2 regions of the Nakamurella sp. genome follow, and region 1 is predicted to be linked to the other one. Evidence: riboswitches for the same ligand, from Rfam matches in the RefSeq annotation. Region 1 holds a riboswitch; the other holds the start of a gene.
The links. A riboswitch is a leader RNA that binds a small molecule or an ion and turns the genes downstream of it on or off. The one in region 1 is predicted to bind thiamine pyrophosphate.

Region 1 (6,287 bases):
ACCGTGGGCGGCAATGTCGGCTTCGGGCTGCCGCCCGGCCCCGAGCGCGCGTCCGCGGTCGACCGCTGGCTGGACATCGTCGGGCTGGCCGGCACGGCCGGACGGCGGCCGGAGGAGCTGTCCGGCGGCATGCAGCAACGGGTCGCGCTGGCCCGGGCGCTGGCCGCCGACCCGGCGTTGATCCTGCTCGACGAGCCGTTCTCGTCGCTCGACGCGGCCCTGCGGATGACCGTCCGGGAGGAGATCGCCTGGGTGCTGCGGGACGCCGGGACGACCGCGGTGCTGGTCACCCACGACCAGGCCGAGGCGCTGTCGCTGGCCGACACGGTGGTGCTGCTGCTCGGCGGCCGGGTCGAGCAGGCCGGCCCACCGGCCGAGCTCTACCACCGCCCGGTCAGCCTGGCCGCGGCCGCGTTCGTCGGCGAGATCGTCGAACTCGCCGGGGACGCCCGCGGCGGGGTGGTCAGCTCGGCGTTGGGCCGGTTGCCGGTCCGGCTGCCGGTGCCCGACGGGCCCGTGACGATCGCTCTGCGCCCGGAGCAGGTGCGGCTGGCCGCCCCCGGAACCGGGGACCGGCCGGAGGTGACCGCGCAGGTCGTCGAGCACCGCTATTACGGACCCGACACCGTCATCCGGGCCCGGCTGGCGTCCGGCGAGCTGGTCGCCGTGCGCGCCCCCGGGTTCGCGCCGCGGCGGCCGGGCGAGACGATCACGCTGGCCGTGGACGGCGACGTGCTGGCCTACCCGGAGCTTTCCCGCGCCGGGGAGTGAAGCAGGTCCAGCAGATGGGCCTCGAGGTCGACGAACTCCGGCGCGGTGAGCAGGCGCAGCTCCCGCGGCCGGGGCAGCGGGACGGCCAGGTCGCGGACGATGCGGGCGGGCCGGGGGGAGAGCACCAGCACCCGGTCGGCCAGGTAGATCGCCTCGCGGATGTCGTGGGTGATCATCAGGACGGTCCAGTCGTGCCGCCGCCAGACGTCCTGCAGCCAGCCCTGCAGGTCGGTCCGGGTGAGCGAGTCGAGCGCGCCGAACGGCTCGTCCAGGGCGACGATGTCCTTGTCCTGCACCACGGTCCGCAGCAGGGCCGCACGCTGCCGCATCCCGCCGGACAGCTCGCCCGGGTAGGCGTTCTCGAAGCCGGTCAGGCCGAACTGGTCGAACAGGGCAGCTGCCCGCCGGCGCCCCGCCGCGCGGGGGACACCCTGCACGTCCAGGCCCAGCACGGTGTTGTCCAGGATCGTCCGCCACGGCATCAGCAGGTCGCGTTGCGGCATGTACGCGCAGTGCCCGACGGTGCCGGTGATGTCGGCTCCGGCCAGCTCGACGCGGCCCGCGTCGGGCGTCTCCAGGCCGGTCAGCACGTTGAACAGGGTGCTCTTGCCACACCCGCTCGGCCCGATCACCGCCACGAACTCGCCCCGCCGGACGGTGGTGTCGATCCCGTCCAGGACCGGCAGCGGCCCGGTCGGGGTGGCGAACGACTTGCTCACCCCGCGCAGCCGCAGGTCCCGGTCAGCCACGACGGGTGCCCGACGGGCCGGCGGATGCCGCCCGGAGCCAGGGGCAGACCAGCCGCTCCACCAGGTAGGTCAGCGCGAACAGGGTGACCGACAGCAACGCCGTCACCAGGACCGCGGCCAGCACCAGGTCCGTGCGGAACGAGTTCTTCTGCATGCTCATGTAGATGCCCAGGCCGCTGGTCGCGCCGACGTACTCGGCGAAGATCGCGGCGACCACCGCGTAGGTGATGCCGATGCGCAGCGCGGTGAAGAACCGCGGCAGGGCGCCGGGCAGCCGCAGCAGCCGGAACTGCTGCCACCGCGACGCCCCCATCGAGGCCAGCAGCCGGCCGGTCTCCCGGTCGGCACCGGCGAATCCCTCGATCAACCCGATCGCCACCGGGAAGAACGTGGTCAGGATGATCACCAGCACCTTGGGCAGCAGCCCGAAGCCGAACCAGATGATCATCAGCGGGGCGATCGCGATGATCGGCAGGGTCTGCGAGCCGACCAGCAGCGGGACCAGGGCCCGGCGCAGCCACGGCACGAAGTCCACGGTCATGGCCACCGCCCAGCTGACCACCAGGGACACCGCGAACCCGATGAGGGTGACGCCCAGCGTGGACAGGCCGTGCCGGGCCAGGTCGTCCCGGTTCAGCCAGCCCTGCTCGGCGACCCGCAGCGGGGAGGGCAGGATCTGCGGCCGCACCCCGGTCAGCTGCACCGCGAGCTGCCAGCCGACGAGCAGCAGCAGCACGACGACCAGGGCCGGGCCCACCGTCCGCAGCAGACGGCGGGTCCGGGACGGCCCCGGTCGTGGTTCCGCCGCATGTGCGGGCGCGGGGGCCGGCCCGGGGGTCGGCCCGGGGGTCGGCACGGCGGCGGTGGGGGTGACGGGCTCCGACCTGATCGTCATGGGCTCAGGTAGTCGTCGGTGAACAGCGTCGCGTAGTCCGGTTCGGCGGTCAGCGGGGCGCCGTCCGGCCCGATCAGCAACCCGTTGTCGTAGAGGAACTTTCCGTACCCGGACCACTGGGCCAGGGTCTGCGGGCCGACCGTGCCGTCGGCCGTCTTCATGTACGTCGAGGCCAGCAGCTCCTGGCTCTCGGTGACCAGGGACGGGTCCGGGAAGGCGCCGGGGTTCTGGTCCATCAGCAGCGTCGCGGCCGCGTCGGGGTCGTCGGCGGCGAACTGGTAACCGCGCTGCAGGGTTCGGACGAACGCGCGGGCCGCGTCGGGATGCTCGCCCAGCCAGCCGCGGTTGCCGATGACGACGATCGAGTACGCGTCCGGGAAGCCGTAGTCGGTGTACGTGAAGTACTTCATCGGGGTGCCGTTGTGCTGCGCCTCGATGCCCTCCCAGGCCAGGAACGGAATGGTGAAGTCGACGTTGCCCGAGTACAGCGCTTCGTAGGCCGAGGTGCCCAGGGTGACCGTGGTGAAGTCGCCGGTGCCGCCGGCGTCCTTGATCACCGTCTTGAGCAGCGGTTCCTCGGTGGGTCCGCCGAATCCGGCGTAGGTCTTGCCGTCCAGATCCTTGGGCGAGGTCAGGTCGGCGCGGTCGGCCCGCACCCCGATCGCCGTCGCCCAGTGCTGCAGCACGGCCATCACCGACACCAGGTTCGCGCCGGCCGCCTGGGCGACCGTCGTCGAGTCCTGGAAGCTGATGCCGAACTCGGCGTTGCCGGCGTCGATGATCGTCTCGGGCAGCGCCGTGTTGTACGGCAGGATCTGCACGTCCAGCCCGGCGTCGGCGAACCAGCCCTGCGCCAGGGCGACGTACAGGCCGGTGTGGTTGGTGTTCGGGGTCCAATCAAGGGCGAACCGGATGGTGGTCTTCGCGCCGGGGGTGGTGCCCGAGCCGTCCGCGGAGCCGGCCGCCGAGCTGCCGGGCGGGGAGCCGCCGGAGGCCGAACAGCCGACCACCGTCAGGACGGCGGCCAGGAGGAGTGCGACGGCGGGTGCGCGCCGCAGGCGGGGTCGCATCGAACGACAATCCCTTCGCTAGTACGAACTAGATCAGGTTCAACGGGTGTTTTCTCAGCCCCGTGGCGGGGCACCCCGTGTCGAGAGCACACCCTACTCCTGCGCGTCCGACGCCCCGGTCGACCGTTCGGGCGAGCATCTTGGGGGCATCCGGCGGGGCCGGTCGGGCGGTAGTCCGGCCATCGGGTCGGGCCCGGCGGGCACGGACGAGGGTGAACGGCGAGAGGGAGATCGATGGGACTGACCGGGGTCGACGGCAGGAACCTGCGCCGGGTGGTGGGGGCGGCCGCTGCGGTGACCGCCGCGGTGCAGACCGCGACGGCGGTCGCGGCCCTGCGGCGCGGCCGGCGCGACTACGTCGACGCGGTCTGGGGTCCGGGCCTGGGGGCGATCGCGGTGACCGCCGCGGCGGTCGGCCGGGGCGACCCGGTGCGACGCTGGGGCCTGGCCGCGGTCACTTCGGTGTGGGCGGCGCGGTTGGGCGGCCAGATCGCCGGCCGGCTGCGCACCAGCGACCGCGAGGACCCGCGCTACACCGAGTACCTGGAGGGGGACTCCACCGCGGCGGTGGTCGGCAAGGTCTTCGTGACGCAGGGGCTGGCCCAGCTGGTCGTGTCGGCGCCGATCCAGCTGGCGGCGGCCAGCGCGGTACCGCGGACCGCGCGGCGGTGGCTGGTGCCGGCCGGGCTCGCGGTCATGGTCGCGGGGACGGCGATCGAGGCGCTGGCCGACCGGCAGAAGGACCGGTACCGGGCGCGCACCGACGAGGCCAAGCCGCCGATCCTGGACACCGGGCTCTGGGGCTGGTCGCGGCACCCCAACTACTTCGGCGACTCGCTGGTCTGGGACGGGGCCTGGCTGGCGTCGGCCGCATCCGCCCCCGGCGGCTGGACCGTGCCCGCGCCGGCGCTGATGAGCTACCTGCTGATCGTTGCCACCGGCGCCCGGCGGACCGAACGCCGGATGCAGGACCGGCCGGGCTACCGCGAGTACCAGCGGCGGGTGTCGTTCTTCGTCCCGCTCCCGCCCGGAAAGCGGGACGAGCAGCGGGACGAGCGGCGGAGCCGCCGATGACGGGCGACGACGGCCTGTTCGGGCCGGCCAGCGTCACCTGGGCGGTGCACGCCGATCCCGTCTTCCCGGTGGCCGGCGTCCGGGCGCTGCTGCTGCAGGCGCTGCACCCGGTGACGATGGCCGCGGTCGCCCAGCACGGCGGCTTCGACGAGGACTTCTGGGGCCGGCTGGAGCGGACCGTCGGGTACGTCAACACGGTGACCTTCGGCCCGGCCGGCGAGGCCCGACGGACCGCGGCCCGGGTTCGCGGCGTGCACCGGCGGTTGCGCGGCACCGACCCGGCGACCGGCCGGACCTTCCGGCTGGACGAGCCGGATCTGTTGCTGTGGGTGCACTGCTGCCAGGTCGAGTCGTACCTGGGCACCGCCCGCCGGGCCGGAGCGCCGGTCGACCTGGCGGCCGCCGATCGCTATGTGGCCGAGCAGGTGCTGGCGGCCGAGCTGATCGGCATCCCCGCCGACCTGGTGCCGACGACGGTGGGCGGCCTGCAGGACTACTTCCGGGCCGTGCGCCCGGTGCTGGCCGTGTCCGACGACGCCCGCCGGGCCGTCCGGCAGCTGGCGGTGCCCCCGATGGCCTCCTGGGTCCGCCTGTTGACCCCGGCCTGGCCGGCCTGGTTGACGCTGGCCGGGCTCGCGGCCGGCCTGCTGCCGCGCTGGGCCCGCCGGTTGTACCGGTTGCCCGGCCTGCCGATCACCGACCCGGTGGCCACCGCGGCGCTGCGGGCGTTGCGGGCCGGGACGGCGATCCTGCCGGAGCGGTTCTCCGGCCCGCCGGAGGTGCGGGCCGCGCGGGCCCGGGCGGCGGCCCTGGCGGCCGCGTCCCCGGCGGGCGGGTCAGCGGCGCCGGCGGCGTAGCCAGTCCGGGGCCAGGGCCGAACCGAAGACCACGCCCAGGGCGATCGCCACGAACGTGACGCCGGCGGTCAGGATCGAGGTCACTCCGGCGTCCCGCGTGTCGCCCATCACCTGGGTGACCCCGACCAGGGCCACGGCCCCGGGGACCAGCAGCCAGAACGCGGGCAGGAAGGTGACCATGGTCGGCGGCCCCGACCGCTGCCCGGCGGCGAACACCGCGACCGGGGTCATCAGCGCGGCGCCGACGAACCCGGACAGGTAGCTGCCGACCAGCAGACCGCCCAGGACCTGCCCGGCGAACGCGACGTACAGCACGAGCAGCATCCAGCCCAGCGACCGTGGCCGTCCGGAGAAGGTCAGCAGCACGCCGACCCCGAAGACCAGGACGCCGAGCCAGGGGTTGACCGCGCCGGCTGCACCGCCGTCCGCCGGTGCGATGGTGATGACGGGCAGGCCGACCAGCTGCACGCCGCCGACGATGCCGATCGCCAGCAGGACCAGCTGCAGCCCGCCGGAGATGAACCGGCTGGCCCCCGAGATCATCTGCCCGGTGGCCAGTTCCAGCACCGCGGTGGTCAGCACCCCACCCGGGATGAAGGTGACCAGGGCGCCCAGCACCGGCGGCAGGAAGCCCGGATCCAGGCTGGTCCGGGCGAGCAGCGCCACCGCGGCCGAGACGGCGAAGGCGCAGCCGATCGGGACGAACACCTGCAGGGCCGCCGACCGGCCGGTCGCCCACCACTTGACCAGGCCGACCCCGGCGCCGAGCACCGCCGCCATCGGGAACGCCAGCCAGCCGCCGGCCAGCACGATGGCCAGCCCGACCGCGATCACGGCGTGCCCCAGCACCACGACGGCCGGCCCGGCGCTG
Region 2 (6,287 bases), on a different contig from region 1:
AACGGATCGGCCGGGCCGACCGGGGGCGACGACGGTTCGCGCACGGTGCTCATCCGCCCTGCACCGCCGTCACGATCTCCACGACGCTGCCGTCCCGCAGGGCGGTCTGCGGCCAGAGCGAGCGGGGCACCACGTCGCCGTCCAGGGCGGCCGCGCCGCCCCGGCCGCCACCGGTCTCCCCGGTGACCAGACCCTGCAGGGTCGTGCCGACCGCGACGTCGCGTGGCCGGCCGTTCACCACCACGTTCATCGGACCTCCTGGGGGGCGCGGCGCTCCGGCTGGAACGCGTCGAGTGCGGGCGGCAGGTCGCCGTCCGCGAGCAGGGCGGCCACCCCGTCACCGGTGATCGGGGTGAGCAGCACACCGTTGCGGTAGTGACCGGTCGCGACGACCAGCCCGTCGATCCCGGTCCGCCCGATCAGCGGGGCGTTGTCCGGCGAGCCCGGGCGGAGGCCGGTGCTGACCTCGACCAGCTCGGCCTCCGAGACCGCCGGCAGCAGGGACTGGGCGTCCCGCAGCAGCTCGTACACCGCCCCGGCGCGGGGCGTGCAGTCGAACCCGGCCTCCTCGCTGGAGGCGCCGATGACCAGCTCGGCGGTGCCGGACCGCCCGCCGCGCGCGGGCCCGACGCCGGGCCGGGCCGGTGCGGCGCCGTCGCCGGACGCCGGCCCGTCCGGGTCGCGGGGAACCAGGTAGACCGGCGCACCTTTGACCGTGCCGCGCAGGATCAGCGGCGGCATCGTCTCGACCGCCATCCGCAACCGCACCGTCTGGCCCTTCACCGGATGCACCCGGGGACGCGCCCCCTCCGGCAGGCCGGCGATCCGGCCGGAGTGCGCACCGGCGGCCAGCACGACGGTGCCGGCGGCGAGGGCGGTCCCGTCGGCTAGCGTGACGCCGTTGACCCGGTCGCCGGCCAGGTCGATCCGGGCGACCGGGGCGTCGATCAGTGCGGCCCCGGATCCGGCGACGGCCGCCAGCAGAGCCCCGTGCAGCCGGCGGTTGTCGACCTGGTGGTCCTCGGGGGCGAGCAGGCCACCCGGCAGACCCGGGGCGATCCCCGGCACGAGAGCACGCAGCTCTCGCCCGGTCAGGGTCTGCACCGGTTGGCCGAGCGTGGCGGCGAACCCGGCCAGATCCCGCAGGGCCGCCAGGTCGGCCGCGTCCCAGGCGGCGACGACCGTGCCCGACCGGCGGTAGCCGATCGACCGGCCGGTCACCTCCTGCAGCTCGGCGGCGAACGAGGGGTACCGGGCGGCGGAGGCCAGATTCAGGGCGAGCAGTGACTGCTCGCCGTAATGCAGCTCGGTGACCGGAGCGAGCATCCCGGCGGCGGTGCGCGAGGCGCCGGAGCCCGGCGCCGGGTCGACGACCGTGACCGACAGACCACGCTGCCGGCAGCGCCAGGCGATCGCCAACCCGATCACGCCGGCGCCGATCACCAGCACGTCGGCGGCCGGACGGCGACGTTCCGTCGGCTCCATCGGTACCCCTTCCGTCGGCGGGCTGCCCGGACGGGCAGGGGTACCGTCCGGCACCGACTCGTCCGGCCCGGGGAAGGGGCAAACTCCCTACGCCGGCATGATCCGGTTCAGGTCGGACGGTCGGCGGCTGGCAGCCACCCTCTCAGCCCGATCCATCGGGCTCCCGCGTGCACCGCCGACCCTACGGCACGCGGCGCCCCGGTGGAACGGGGCGGCAACCCCGGTGCAACCGGACGGCCCGGGTCGCGATGCGGACACCGGATCACCGGCCGCGTGCCGGACGCGGGTGGCCGGACGCGGTCGACGCGGGTGGCCGAACGCGGGTGGTTCGGGGTCGGCCGGGGCGGGCCCCACCCGCGCCGACTTGCCACCTTCGGCCCCGATCCGGCCCCGGGGCGGGCCCGGCCGGCGCCGACTTGCCACGTTCGGCCCCGATCCGGCCGAATCCAGGGCGCAACCTGGCAAGTCGACCGGGTATCGGCGCGGACCGGAACCCGGACCATCGGCGCAGCCCAGGCGGGGCCCCACCCGCGCCGACTCGCCACCTTTGGCCCCGATCCGGCCCGATCCAGGGCACAACCTGGCAAGTCGACCGGGCATCGGCGCGGCCCGGAACCCCGGTCCCGGGGAGACCCGGACCGGTGAACCGCGGGGGTCCCGGACCGCTCACCCGCGCCGGGTGGTGCGACCGGTCTGCCACCCGGGGCCCCGTAGGGTTCCGCCGGTGACCGAGCAGCAGCATCCCCGCCTCGTCGATCCCCAGCCCGGCGCGCCCCGGCCCGTCGACCCCCGGACCGGCGCGCCCCGCCCCGGCGACCCACGCGCGGCCCTGGCGCGGGCCCGGCTGTACCTGTGCACCGACTCCCGCGCCCGGCAGGGCGACCTGGCAGACTTCCTGGACGCCGTGCTGAGCAACGGCGTGGACATCGTGCAACTGCGGGAGAAGGGGTTGGAGGCCCGCGACGAACTGCGCCTGCTGGAGGTATTCGCCGACGCCGCGGCCCGGCACGGCGCGCTCTGGGCGGTCAACGACCGGGCCGACGTGGCGCTGGCGTCCGGGGCGCCGATCCTCCATCTGGGCCAGGACGACCTCCCGGTGCCGCAGGCCCGGCGGATCGTCGGCGACGAGGTGCTGATCGGCCGGTCGACCCACGACCCGGCGCAGGCCGACGCCGCCCGCGGCGAACCGGGTGTCGACTATTACTGCACCGGCCCGACGTGGACCACCCCGACCAAGCCGGGCCGGCCGGCGGCCGGGTTGTCGCTGCTGGACCACGCCGCCGCGCATCAGGACCGGCGGCCGTGGTTCGCCATCGGCGGCATCGAAAGCCTGAACCGGCTCGACGAGGTCATCGCCCGGGGCGCCCGACGGGTCGTCGTCGTGCGGATGATCACCGAGGCGGAGGACCCCGGCGCGGCCGCCCGGGCCGCCGCCGACCGGCTGGCGTCGACCGGTGACACGTGGGCATGAGGGCATGACGGCCTCAGGACAGGCTGACCGGCGCCGGCCCACCGCTCCTCCCGCGCGGATCAAGTCGGCGACTTCCGTCCCACCCGTCACATTCGGGGGTTGTTGATCCGCGCCGGCGTTGTTGATCCGCGCGGTCAGCGCTCGTTGACGACCTCGGCCAACCGGCGGGCGCGGCGGGAGGTGAAGACCTGCTCCAGGCTCAGCGGGGCGCCGTCGGGGCCGGTCAGCGGCACCCGCCAGTTCGGGTACTCGTCGACGGTGCCGGGCTGGTTCTGGGTGCGCCGGTCCCCCACGAGGTCGGTCAGGCTGACGCTGATCAGCCGGGACGGCGTCCAGGTCAGGTAGCGGTGCAGGGCGTGGATGGTCGCCTCCAGCTCCAGACCGGCAGGGTCGGGCGCGTTCGGGTCGAGCGTGTCCGCGACCGCCGTCGCGGTCGCGGCGGTCAGCGCTCCGCGCACCCGAAGTTCGTCGATCCAGGCGGCGCGCTCCGCGTCGTCGGCGGCGAGCTCCTCGTCCAGGCTGCGGGTCAGCAGGCCGAGGGAGTCGCGCAGCCGGACGTGATCGCCGGCCAGGTAGCCGGCGGTCGGCGGGAGGTCGTGGGTGGTCACCGAGGCCAGGCAGTACTCCCGCCACCACTCGGGCCGCAGCGGCCGGCCGTCCCCCTCGAACTCGAACTCGAACCACAGGATCGAGGTGCCCAGGATGCCGCGCTCGGCGAGGTACTCGCGCACCCAGGGCTCGACCGTGCCCAGGTCCTCGCCCACGACGACGGCGCCGGCCCGGACCGCCTCCAGCGCGAGGATGCCCACCATCGCCTCATGGTCGTAGCGGACGTACGTGCCCTCGGTCGGGCCGAGCCCCTCCGGGATCCACCAGAGCCGGAACAGCCCGATGATGTGGTCGACGCGGACGCCGCCGCCGGACCGCAGCACGGTCCGGACCATGTCGCGGAACGGCGCGTACTCCTGCTCGGCCAGCCGGTCGGGACGCCAGGGCGGCTGGGCCCAGTCCTGCCCGGCCTGGTTGAAGGCGTCCGGCGGCGCCCCGACCGTCATCCCGGCGGCGAACACGTCCTGCAGGCTCCACGAGTCGGAACCCTCCGGGTGCACCCCGACCGCGAGGTCGTGCATGACGCCCATCGACATGCCGGCCCGCCGGGCCGCGTTCTGCGCGTCCGACAGCTGCTCGTCCACCACCCACTGCGACCAGCGGTAGAAGTCCACGTCCTGCTCGTGGGCGGCCCGGAAGGCCGCGACCGCGGGCGACTCCGGATGCTGCAGCTCGGCCGGCCAGGTGTGCCAGTCGTCGCCATGCCGGTCGGTCAGGGCGCACCAGGTCGCGTAGTTGTCCAGCCCGGCGCCCTCCCGTTCCCGGTAGGCGGCGTAGGCCAGCTCCCGGCCGGCCGTCCGCGGAACCGCATGCACCAGCCGCAGGGCCGCCGACTTCGCGGCCCAGGCCCGGTCGCGATCGATCGCATCCAGCCCGTCGAGGTCGGCCTGCAGGGCGGCGCGCAGCTGCTCCGCCCGGGCCCGGTCGGCGGCCGGCAGGTCGACGTACTCCGGGATCCGTTCCACCCGCAGGTAGATGGGGTTCTGGAAGCGCCGGGTGGTGGGCAGGTAGGGCGACGGCTCCATCCGCCCGGACGGCTCGGCCGCGTGCAGCGGGTTGACCAGGACGAAGTCGGCGCCCAGCCCGGACGATCCCCACACGGCGAGGTCGGCCAGGTCGGTGATGTCGCCGACGCCCCAGGAGCCGGCCGAGCGCACGCTGTAGAGCTGGGTGGCGATGCCCCAGCTGCGCCCGGCCATGCGCTCCGGGATGCCGACCCAGCCCGGGGTCACGATCAGCGCGCAGGACGCCTCGTCGCCGTCCGACCAGGCCATCAGCCGGTGGTAGCCGGTGGGCAGGTCGTCGGGGATGCGGAAGGTGGCCTCGCCAACCAGGCGCTCCCCGGACGGTCCCGCGACGAGCCGCGGTGGCGCCCAGTTGTCCTCCTGCCGCAGGTTGCTGCGCTGGCCGCCGTTCTCCAGCTCGATCCAGACGGCGACGTCCTGCCCGTCGCGCACGTGCACGTCGACCGTCGGCCCCCAGCCCGCGCGGATGACCAGGGTCGGCGGCAGCATTTGGGTCCAGGGAGCGAGGTCGGCGTCGCGCAACGCCCGCTCGGCCGCCTCGGGCGTGCCCGCGTCGACCCCGAGCGCGGTGAGCACCCGGGCGATCGTCTCGTCCGGCACCGTCACGTGCCGGCCGCGCCAGTCCCAGAATTCCGTCGCGATCCGGTGCGTCTGGGCCAGCCGGTGCAGCGATTCGTGCAGGTCCATCGGCGGCAATCCTCTACCTCGCTCGGGAACCGGGATGCGACAGATCACATCACGGCCGCCCATCCGGTGCGCGACCCGGGACGTCTGTCAAGAGCTGCCCGCGCCGGCCGGCCCGGGCCACTCCCCTTCGGCGAACCGCCATCGAATCGCCGTCGAACCGTCACCAAGACAGAGGACGCCCGTCATGCCCACCACCGCGCGCCGCCTCGTGGACGCCGGCCTGGCCCGCCTGCGCCTGCGCGGTCGCCCGGCCGCCGCCCGCGCGCTGCGCCTGACAGGGGCCGCCGTCGCCGCCTTCGTCGTCGCCCTGGTCCTGTTCCCGGGGACCACGCCGATCCTGGCCCCGCTGACCGCGCTGCTGGTCGTCGAGATCACCCTCAAGGACAGCCTGACCAGCGGCCTGCAGCGGATCGTCAGCGTCGGCGCCGGGGTGCTGCTGGCGGTGCTGTTCTCCAGCGTCGTCGGGCTCACCTGGTGGTCGCTCGGCGTGCTGGTCGCGGTGTCGATCCTGGTCGGCCAGCTGCTGCGGCTGGGCCCGCACATGCTCGAGGTGCCGATCAGCGGGATGCTGGTGCTGGCCGTGGGTGGGGCGCAGGCCGCGGCCCTGGACCGGATCGCCGAGACGCTGATCGGCGTGGCCGTCGGGTTGGCCGTGAACCTGGCGTTCCCGCCGGGGATCGGTGACGAGTCCGCCGCCCGCGCCGTCCACCGCTTCGCCGGCCGGCTCGCGCGGCTGCTGCGGACGGCGTCGGCCGAGCTGGCCGAGCCGATCGGCGAGCAGCAGGCGCTGCGCTGGATGGACGACGCCCGGCGGCTGTCGCGCAACGTTCCCGAGATCGACCAGGCGCTCCGGCAGGCCGCGGCCGGCCGGCGGCTCAACGCCCGCGCCCTGGTCGAGCCGGACACCGGCGGGAGCCTGCGCGCCGAGCTGGACGCGTTGGAGCACACCACGGTGACCGTGCGCAGCATGTTCCGGTCCATCCTGGACGGTGTGCGCGACCGCCCGACGG

Region 2: linked by a shared signal. The riboswitch ahead of ACOJUF_RS20355 (FAD-dependent oxidoreductase) and the one ahead of ACOJUF_RS18510 (ABC transporter substrate-binding protein) in region 1 are both predicted to bind thiamine pyrophosphate.

The regions. Positions count from the first base shown of each region.
Region 1 is NZ_JBMDXT010000408.1:9,360-15,646, reverse strand. Features, by position in the region: gene ACOJUF_RS18525 (ABC transporter ATP-binding protein) at 1-771, shown strand, start outside; gene ACOJUF_RS18520 (ABC transporter ATP-binding protein) at 741-1,520, opposite strand; gene ACOJUF_RS18515 (ABC transporter permease) at 1,513-2,286, opposite strand; gene ACOJUF_RS18510 (ABC transporter substrate-binding protein) at 2,412-3,485, opposite strand; TPP riboswitch at 3,478-3,573, opposite strand; gene ACOJUF_RS18505 (DUF1295 domain-containing protein) at 3,720-4,559, shown strand; gene ACOJUF_RS18500 (oxygenase MpaB family protein) at 4,556-5,416, shown strand; gene ACOJUF_RS18495 (threonine/serine exporter family protein) at 5,396-6,287, opposite strand, start outside.
Region 2 is NZ_JBMDXT010000452.1:3,412-9,698, reverse strand. Features, by position in the region: gene ACOJUF_RS20365 (thiazole synthase) at 1-53, opposite strand, end outside; gene thiS (sulfur carrier protein ThiS) at 50-250, opposite strand; gene ACOJUF_RS20355 (FAD-dependent oxidoreductase) at 247-1,485, opposite strand; TPP riboswitch at 1,553-1,662, opposite strand; gene thiE (thiamine phosphate synthase) at 2,315-2,956, shown strand; gene malQ (4-alpha-glucanotransferase) at 3,091-5,277, opposite strand; gene ACOJUF_RS20340 (aromatic acid exporter family protein) at 5,462-6,287, shown strand, end outside.